3 regions of the Qipengyuania aurantiaca genome follow, and region 2 is predicted to be linked to each of the others. Evidence: predicted binding sites of a transcription regulator. Region 2 holds the regulator's gene; each other region holds the start of a gene.
The links. The regulator LexA, encoded in region 2, represses DNA repair genes until DNA is damaged. The targets are predictions, from matches to a motif close to GTTCCNCNCTTGTTCT.
Positions count from the first base shown of each region.

Region 1 (3,277 bases), 250 kb from region 2:
AGCAGACCCGACACGCCTTCTTGCGGGGGATTGGCGGTTTCGAAACGTGCGCCAGCTTCCGACAAATCGGAAAGGCGCCCGTCGCGGTTTCCGCCGAGCATCTTGAGCTGGGCAGGGCAATCGACAGTGTAGCGCTGTACGGTACGACGTTCATCCTGGTTCGTCTGGGGAAGTCGTTGGAAAAGCGCCACGCGGTCAAACTCCTTTGTCGGTCCATCCGGCGTAGGGCAGGCTGGTGAATCTGACCTATATGGACAGGGTTAATTCCACGTAAGATTCAGCGCGCCGAGCCAGAAAAGGGCGGGCCCGGAGGCCCGCCCTGGCGTCTTCAGTTCAGTTCGCGCTGTAGGGCATCGAACTGTGGTGCAAGACGATGTCGAGTTCGCCATCCGCTCCGCGTTCGTAAGCGAAAGAGTATTCGACCTTCGTCTCGTTCCCATCGGTGCCGGTGAAGTAGTAATTGCCCATGGCCACGGCCATGTCGCCGCTGTCGGAAATGACCGTGCCGTTGTTCTCCCAGCGCACGGCGGTGAAGGGCGCGATGGCGAAGCCGCCGTCTTCCGTGCCTTCTGTGCCGACGAAATAGCTCAGGGCTTCAGTTTCACTCTCGCGGAACTGGTCTTCGGCAGCCAGAGTGGGCTTGAAGAGGATCGTTTGCCCGTCGCCATAGGCGTAGTGCGTGGCGATATGTTCTTGCGCGCTGGCGCGGTAATCGCCTCCATCGGTAAAGGTTTGGCCGATGGCGACGATGCCTTCGCCCCACGCCTTTTGCGCTTCGGCGACTTCGGCCTCGGTGATTGGAAGGCTGGCGTCCGAATTGGTTGCGGTATCGGCCGATGCGTTATCCGTGTCCGCCTCCATGGCTGCTTCTCCGCAGGCGGCGAGCGTCAGGGTGCTGGCGGCAAGAGCGGAGGCTGCAAAAATCGTTTTCATGATATTTCCCTTCTGTCGGCAAAATGCCGGTGTTGTTCACGAGAAGGGTGGTTGATATTCGGCCGCCCCTCTCAAACTGCGTCCGACATCGCGAGCGCCTGAAGCGCGCGCCAGAGGGGCCCGGTCCGCGTGAAAAATACGGGTGTCCAATTTCTTTGTTCCCGCGGCGATTGTGCCTTTTGTTATTGGCGAATCCAACATTGGAACATATATAGAACGCATGGCCGCGCAGACTGTCCTCCAGAAGCTCGAAATTCTCGCCGATGCGGCGAAATACGATGCGTCCTGTGCGTCCTCCGGCACGGCGAAGAAGAACAGCCTTGGCGGGAGGGGTATCGGCTCGACCGAAGGGATGGGCATCTGCCACGCCTATGCGCCCGATGGCCGCTGCATCTCGCTGCTCAAGATACTGCTGACCAACCACTGCGTGTTCGACTGCCATTACTGCGTCAATCGCAAGAGCTCGAACGTGGCGCGGGCGCGCTTCACACCGCAGGAGGTGGTCGACCTGACGCTCGCCTTCTACCGCCGCAATTATATCGAGGGGCTGTTCCTCTCCTCCGGCATCGTGAAGAACTCCAACCACACGATGGAGCAGATCGTCGAAGTCGCGCGGATTTTGCGCGAAGAGCATGATTTTCGCGGCTACATCCACTTGAAGACCATCCCCGAGGCCGATCCGGAAATCGTCCATCAGGCGGGGCTCTATGCCGACCGTGTCTCGATCAATGTCGAACTGCCGACCGACAGCGGCCTTACCCGCCTCGCGCCCGACAAGGATGCGCGGCAGATTGAAGGCGCGATGGGCAAGGTGAAATCCGATCTCGTCGAGGCGAAGGATGCGAGGAAGCGCTTCAAGCACGCCCCGCGTTTCGCGCCCGCCGGCCAGTCGACGCAGATGATCGTTGGGGCCGATGCCGCGACCGATGCCGACATCGTGGGCAAGGCGAGCCGGCTCTACGACAATTTCCGCCTGCGCCGCGTTTATTACAGCGCCTTCTCGCCCATTCCCGATGCCAGCGCGGTGCTGCCGCTGAAACGCCCACCGCTGATCCGCGAACACCGGCTCTACCAGTCCGACTGGCTGATGCGTTTCTACGGGTACAAGCCGACCGATGTGATGCAGGCGACCGAGGCGGACGGCAATTTGCCGCTCGATATCGATCCCAAGCTCGCCTGGGCGCTCAAGTTTCGCGAGGCTTTCCCAGTCGATGTGAACCGCGCGAGCAAGGAGCAATTGCTGCGCGTCCCCGGCCTCGGCGTGAAGGCGGTTGGCAAGATTTTGGCGAGCCGCCGTCACCGCGCGCTGCGTCTCGATGATGTGGCCCTGCTCACCCAGTCGATCACCAAGGTGCGGCCTTTCATCGTGACCGTCGACTGGCGCCCGATCACGCTAACCGACCGCGCCGATTTGCGCAGCCTGCTCGCGCCCAGGACCGAGCAGTTGGAGCTGTTTGCCGCATGACCGCGCTCCAGCACGTCAAACTCGGCACTTATTACGTGGTGCATCTGCCGGAAGCCGACGACTTCGACTTCTGGCGCGAGCGGGCGCGTGCGCTGGTCCAGTGCGATGTGCCGCCCGACCGGATTGCATGGGTCGAGCCGGGCGGTAGCGGCGACCTCTTCGCGCATGGCGAGCGGCGCATGCCCGTGCCACCGATGGATGCGAAGCCGGTGCGCGCCAACCGGCGCTTCGTGAGCCTTGCGAAGAATACCATCCTCCATTCCGACCCCGAGCGCTTCGCGCTGCTCTACCGCCTGCTCTGGCGGCTCCAGTCGAACCCGCGAATGATGGAGGACAAGGCCGACCTCGACGTTCGCCGGGTGGAGGAACTCGACAAGAATGTCCGGCGCGACAGCCACAAGATGCACGCCTTCGTCCGTTTCCGGCTGGTGGAGAGCGAGGACGAGGAAGTGGGCGAGCACTACGTCGCCTGGTTCGAGCCCGAGCACCACATCCTGCGCGCCAATGCAGGCTTCTTCATGCGGCGCTTTTCGAACATGCGCTGGTCGATCCTGACCCCGCGCGGAAGCCTGCACTGGGATACCGAGACCATGTCCGAAGGCCCGCCCGCCGAGCGTCACGACGCGCCCGGCGGCGATCCGATGGAGGATCTCTGGCGCACCTATTACGCCTCCATCTTCAACCCCGCGCGGCTGAAAATCGGCGCAATGCTGAAGGAGATGCCGAAGAAATACTGGAAGAATATGCCCGAGGCTGCGCTCATCCCCGACCTCATCGCGGGCGCGCAGGGGCGTGAGGCGAAGATGGTTGAGAAGGGCGCGCTGGAATTCGAGGAACGCCCCGATACGCTCGAGGCGATCGACAAGGCGATCCATGGCT
Region 1 is NZ_CP081295.1:14,425-17,701, reverse strand. Features, by position in the region: gene K3148_RS00080 (PilZ domain-containing protein) at 1-191, opposite strand, end outside; gene K3148_RS00075 (phosphoribosyl-AMP cyclohydrolase) at 334-933, opposite strand; gene K3148_RS00070 (putative DNA modification/repair radical SAM protein) at 1,154-2,398, shown strand; gene K3148_RS00065 (UdgX family uracil-DNA binding protein) at 2,395-3,277, shown strand, end outside.
Region 1: K3148_RS00070 (putative DNA modification/repair radical SAM protein) is a predicted target of LexA. The motif match lies at 1,136-1,151, and genes of this name have one in related genera.

Region 2 (3,277 bases):
TGTCCGGGACAATCTCGACGGATCGGCGGGCAGCATCGCCGCTGCGTTTGCCAGCGGGGATCGCGGCGCCATCGCGGAGGATAACGAAGTCGCCATGCGGGACGCGGGGCTTACTCACCTCTTGGCGATCAGCGGTCTGCATGTGAGTGCAGTGATTGCTGCGGCCTATTTCCTTGCGATCAAGCTCTTTGCACTGTCGCCATGGATCACCCTTAGGTTGCGATTGCCCCTTGTCGCCGCCGCATTCGCGGCGTTCGCGGGTATTGGTTACACCTTGCTGACCGGGGCGCAGGTGCCGACGGTGAGGAGTTGCATCGGGGCGATCCTGGTACTCATAGCGCTCGCGCTCGGGCGCGAGCCGTTGTCGCTACGCATGGTTGCAGTTGCCGCTGCGGTCGTGCTCCTGCTCTGGCCGGAGACGTTGGTTGGGCCCAGCTTCCAGATGAGCTTTGCGGCGGTTCTCGCTATCGTCGCTTTGCACAACGCGCGCCCGGTGAAAGACTTTCTTGCCCCGCGCGAAGAGAGCCGGACGCGATGGCTCTCAAGGCGGATGCTGATGCTCTTTGTGACCGGTTTGGTGATCGAGATTGCGCTGATGCCGATCGTGCTTTTCCACTTCCACCGCGCGGGCTTGTACGGGGCCTTTGCCAACGTCCTGGCGATCCCGCTCGTGACATTCGTGTCGATGCCCCTGATTGCCGCCGCGCTGCTGTTCGACCTGGTCGGATTGGGCGCGCCGTTCTGGTGGCTCGCCGGCCAGTCGCTCGACCTGCTTTTGCTGCTCGCGCATACCACCTCAGCGCAACCGGGGGCGGTGAAGCTGGTGCCGCATATCGGGTTGTTCACGGTGCTCCTGTTCGTCGCGGGCGGTCTTTGGCTGGCCTTGTGGCGCGGGAGGGCGCGCTTGCTCGGGTTGTTGCCTGCTGCGGTCGGCGGTCTTTTGCTGGCAACGGCATCGGCGCCCGACGTTCTTATTTCGCGTGATGGGCGGGATGTGGGGCTGGTCGATCGTGACGGTCGTCTCTTCATGCTGCGGGACAAGCCGGGCTCCTTTGGGCACGACAGCCTTGCAGAACTGGCGGGAGTCGAAGCGGCGTCGATGCCCATGGCCAACTGGCCTGGGGCGCGGTGCAGTGCCGACTTCTGCACCCTGCCGATGGAGGGCGGCGAGCGGGTCTGGCATCTCTTGGTTGCCCGCAGCCGGGAGCGGCTCGACGAGCGGGAGCTGGCCGCGGCGTGCGAGAGGGCTGATCTAGTGATCGCCGACCGCTGGTTGCCGCGCAGTTGCCAGCCGCGTTGGCTCAAAGCGGACGGACGCTTTCTGAAGGAGCGTGGAGGAACCGTTATCGACTTGGAGGCCGGAGGGGTCGAGACTGTGTCAATGCATCAAGGCGAGCATGGCTGGTGGAAAGGCGGCTTGGACGACTAAGGGGCGCTTCCGCAGGAACGCCCCCTGGTCAATTCTCGCCACCTCATGCTTAGTGATACCGGCGCAAAAGGCCAGCAAGCTTGCCCTGCACTTTTACCCGACCTGCTTCGTAGACCTGCGGCTCATAGGCCCCATTGGCGGGATCGAGGCGCACCATGGCGCCTTCCTTGCGCAGGTATTTGAGCGTCGCTTCCTCGTTATCCACGAGCGCCACCACGATCTCGCCATCGCGTGCGGTTTCGGCGCGTTTTACGAGGGCGAAGTCGCCATCGAAAATCCCGGCCTCGATCATGGAATCGCCGCTGACTTCGAGCGCGTAGTGATCGCCCGGGCCGAGCAGGGCCGCGGGGACTGGCATCGAAGCCTGCCCCTCGATTGCCTCGATCGGAGCACCGGCGGCAATCCGTCCGTGCAGCGGCACTTCTATGATGTCGTTGGCGGGTTCCGGAGCCGCCGCCTTCGGAGCGTGCGCCGCGACGACCGTGTCGTTGGCGGGTGCTGCCGGCTTGGACGGGCTGGTGACCGAATCCTCGGGTAGCTTGATCACTTCCAGCGCGCGCGCCCGGTTGGGCAGGCGGCGGATGAAGCCGCGTTCTTCCAAGGCGGAAATCAGGCGATGCACGCCCGACTTGCTCTTGAGATCGAGCGCTTCTTTCATCTCTTCGAACGAAGGCGAAATGCCGGTTTCTTCCAGCTTCTGCTGGATGAAGCGGATCAGTTCGTGCTGCTTGGCAGTCAGCATCGGGTTCTCCCCATGGTCCTTGTCACATTATCTGTTCACAACCCTGTGAACGAATGTGGAACAATTAGGCAACCATTTCTGCCAAGTCAAGCAATCCCGCCGTTTTGGAGGCAGTTGGGCAAGAACAGGCGTTCCCGTTTCAGTCCGCTGCGCGCCATTCGCCGGACTTGCCGCCGCTCTTGGCAAGGAGGCGGACACCCTCGATCACCATACCGCGATCGAGCGCCTTGCCCATGTCGTAGAGCGTGAGCAGAGCGACGCTGGCGGCGGTCATTGCCTCCATTTCGACACCGGTCCTTCCGATCAATCCGGCCTTGGCGGTGACGCGGATCGCGTCCGATTCGCGCTCGAACTCGATGGTCACGCTTTCCAGCCCGAGAGGATGGCAAAGCGGGATGAGTTCGCCGGTCTTCTTGGCGGCCATGATGCCGGCAATCCGTGCCGTGGCGAGGGCATCGCCCTTGGGTACATCGCCAGCGAGCATCGCCTCGAGCGCATCGGTCCGCATCCGAATCCGCCCCTCGGCCGTGGCCGTACGCTCGGTTTCGGGCTTTGCACTCACGTCAACCATGCGCGCCGCGCCGTTCTCGTCGAGATGAGTAAGTCTGTTCATCGAACGACCCCGTAAAGCTGAACGATGGAGCGCATGGAGCACGGTCCTGGCGAAGAAAACTTCACCGTCGCGGCAAGGTGCTTTTGCGAGCCTTCTGCCGCCGCCAATGAGTGTCTGGAGATCGAGTTCATGGCCACTGCATGCCACAGTTTCCCACGGTAGGACAGGGCATCAGCCTTCGAGCAAGCGGCGAGTTCCCGCCTCGACATCGTCCTGCCGCATGAGGCTTTCGCCGACGAGGAAGCTCCGCACGCCCGAACGGGCGAGCCGCTGGCAATCGTCGTGCGTGAAGATACCGCTTTCCCCAACCAGCAAGCGATCGGTCGGAGCAAGCCGTGCAAGTTCCTCCGTCGTGGCAAGATCAGTCTCGAAGGTCTTGAGATTGCGGTTATTCACCCCGAGAAGGCGTGACTTCAATCGCGTCGCGCGCTCCAGTTCCATGGCGTCATGGACCTCGACCAGCACGTCCATTCCCTGCTCGAAGGCAGCCGCT
Region 2 is NZ_CP081295.1:2,585,385-2,588,661, reverse strand. Features, by position in the region: gene K3148_RS12620 (ComEC/Rec2 family competence protein) at 1-1,429, shown strand, start outside; gene lexA (transcriptional repressor LexA) at 1,479-2,171, opposite strand; gene moaC (cyclic pyranopterin monophosphate synthase MoaC) at 2,311-2,784, opposite strand; gene trpC (indole-3-glycerol phosphate synthase TrpC) at 2,956-3,277, opposite strand, start outside.

Region 3 (3,277 bases), 1.1 Mb from region 2:
CGCGGTGATGGACAGCCGCGAACGCAATCTCGCCAATCGGCAGACCTTCCTGGTCACGGTGACCCGGCTTCGCGACGGCCTTACGCTGATTGCAGATAATGCCGAGAAACTCGGCCGGGCTATTAAGTCCAACAGCGGCGAGAAAGCATCGGCCCTCGAAGTAACGCAAAGGCTCAAAGTGGCAGCTGCCAAGGGGCTTTCGCAAAACAAGGATGTGGGCAGCGCTTCGCCTGCAAGGGACAAGCCCGAACTCACCAAGGAAAGGGTAAAGCCTTTCGAAATCGGCATTTGATCACCGACAACCTGGACGATTTCCGCGTTACCAGGCACGATGCCTGTTCGAGAGAAGTGCGGAGCGTTGCCGGTGAAGGGTGTATTCGAGATCAGCGGCAATTCGCGCTACGACGACCTCATTACCGAGCGGTATCATTTCCCCTCGCAATATCTTCCTCACGCCCGCCAGATCGAGAACGACTGGATCCTCTATCGCGAAACCCGCGTATCGGGCGGTCGGATGGCTTATATCGCGACCGCATTCGTTGAGCGGATCGATCCCGATGAGGCTGATCCAACCCATTACTACGCGCGCGTCAGGGACTATCTACCCTTCGATGATGCAGTCTCCTACCGCGATAAGGACGGACGCTTTGCCGAACGCTTCCTGCGCGACATGGCCCGTCCTGGCGATGCCGGAAGGACGCTGCGCGGCAAATCGGTGCGCATGCTCGACGGCGATGATTTCGTCGCCATCGTCAATCAGGGGCTGAGCGAGACGCTCGACCCGGACAACCGGATCAGGCTCGAGCTCGACGAGCGGTACATCGACGATGCGACCGCCGCGCTGCTGGCCGATGATTTTGGGGAACGCCGGATCGATCAGATCCTGGTGAACAAGAAGATCCGTGCCGCCAGTTTCCGCAATCAGGTGCTCGATGCTTATGACAGCACCTGCGCCGTCACGGGATTGCGGATCATTAATGGTGGCGGGAAAGCTGAGGCACAGGCGGCCCATATCTGGTCCGTCGCCGATGGCGGACCCGACATCGTACCCAACGGCGTGGCACTCTCGGCTACGGCCCATTGGCTGTTCGACCGACATCTCATCACATTCGACGATAACCTGTGCCTGCTCGTATCGCATAACAAGGTGCCGTCCGACCTTTTGAAGCTCTTCCCACCTTCAGGACAGAAGATCAGGCTTCCGGTCGATCCGAGGGATCACCCCCGTCCGGACTTTGTTGCCAAGCATCGCGCGCGTTTTGCGGGGTTCTGATGCGGTAGGATCAGACAGCGCGTCCGAACCAGATGACACGGCCGACCACCTGAATCTCAGACCGGTCGACATCATCCCAGCTGGGATAGGCCGAATTATCACTGCTGATGGTGATCTTGCGGCCACCGGGCTTGAGCGTCACGCGCTTGACCACCAGCGCATCGTCGGCGCGCAGGACGTAAATACCGTCGCGTAGCCGCGAGCCCTGGTCCGATGCATCGACCAGCACCTCGTCGCCATCGCTGAGTGTCGGCTCCATGGAGTCGCCCAGGACGTGGATGATCGAAAGGCTGGCGCTCTTTGCCCGGGTCAACCGGCCAAGCCAGCGTTCGTCGAAACCGAAACGGGTATGGGCGGTCTCGCTTTCGGCAATCGCTCCAAAGCCTGCCGATGCATCGACATTGAGCACGGGTATTTCGATCAACCCGTCACGCATGGGTGCGGGCGGTCCGCCAAGCACTTGCTCGTCGACCCCGAAGAAGCTGGCAAGCGTGCGCCGGTCATCATCATCCAGCTTGCGCGGCGATCCACGCTTGATGAACTGCTGAATATAGGACGAGTTTCGTCCGATCATCCGCGAGATCGAGGAATATCCGAGCCGTCGCTGCTGGATCAGGCGATCGAGCTCCTCTCTGACATGTTCCATCGTGTCGTTCCTTCTGACGGTCTCAGGAGAGAAGGAAATCTCCTAGACTCGATGGAACCTTCCTAATAAGAACAAAACAGGAACACAAGGGTTGAGTGAGTCGAGGAAGGCCATGAAATTGCTGGATCGCATTGAGAGGCATTTGAAGGAATCGCACATGTCGGCGACACGGTTCGGTCGTCGGGCCGTTGGCGATCCGCGCTTCGTGCTTGATCTAAGGTGTGGCCGCAGGCCGCGCCGACGAACCGTAGAGAAGGTGGAGCGCTACTTGGCTGATCAGCCAAATCGCTGACGCAGCACTTGGCGCCCACACCCCTTCACAATCGCGGCTATCGGATATCCTTGTCGATGAAGCCAAGCGTTGCCGCATTCTCCATCAACGTCCGAACTTTGGATCGGTCGAGACCGCTCGCTACTTCCGCATCGATCTCCAGCTTCAACGAGACCTCACTACCCGGAATGGTCGTGAGCTGTTCGACGATGGCTTCGACGATCTGATGGATGTCACGAGCCGGCCGATCCGGAGAAATCATGACCGTTCCATTGAACCGTGTCGGGAGCTTTTCCTTTTCGCTCGACTCGGTTGTGGTTGTTTGTTCTTCGTCCTGCGTTGTCGGGCCAGATTCACTCCCGGGAGTGCCTTCTTCTGAGGACGTCTCTCCAGGATTGGTTGGTGTGGGCCGATGAGCTTCCGCGACGTCTGGTTTGATTAGGACGCTGTCGCGATCAACAACGATGTGCGGGCTCGATGCCTTATCGATCAGGAGCCCAAGATAGCTCTCGCCATTTTCGTCCCACTTTTCAGCATATGCAAATGGCCCAGGCAGCATCCCTGAGACAGCCGCCTGCACGGCTTTGACGAGCACCGTTTGGTCTTTGAGCCTTGGGAGGTAGGTGTACCGGTTGAGATACTCCCACAGATCCCGCAAAAGCAGGTGCGGTTTGCCGTTCCAGATATAGCGTTGCAAATCGCGGTCTAGCCTCGTGGGGCCCAATTCCGGCAAGAGTCCCTCATCGCTCGCTAGCTTTTTGCTGGCTCTAGACAAAAGCCCATCCTGCGCCGGGATTTTGCTCGAAGACCATTCGACATCCGACTGCGCATCTTCCTGGTGCGGGTAGATGAGGTAACACCAGCATTCGCGAAGCCGGGTCTTCATCGTGTCCTTGGCTTCGGCAAGCTTCGCTTCCGCTAGGGCAATGTCGCTCTTTTTCAGGTCGAGGCGTTTGTCATCCTTGACGATCGATTCCCAGGCGAGGGCCGACCGAACAGCGTCCTTCAGCCCATCGAGTTGCCGCGCTTCCGCACTCAAAAACACCAAGGTGTTACGATAGACACGCGGCGTAGAACCGCGCTGCAT
Region 3 is NZ_CP081295.1:1,478,941-1,482,217, forward strand. Features, by position in the region: gene mobF (MobF family relaxase) at 1-292, shown strand, start outside; gene K3148_RS07220 (HNH endonuclease) at 365-1,273, shown strand; gene K3148_RS07225 (S24 family peptidase) at 1,284-1,919, opposite strand; gene K3148_RS07230 (DUF499 family protein) at 2,249-3,277, opposite strand, start outside.
Region 3: K3148_RS07225 (S24 family peptidase) is a predicted target of LexA. The motif match lies at 1,988-2,003, and genes of this name have one in related genera.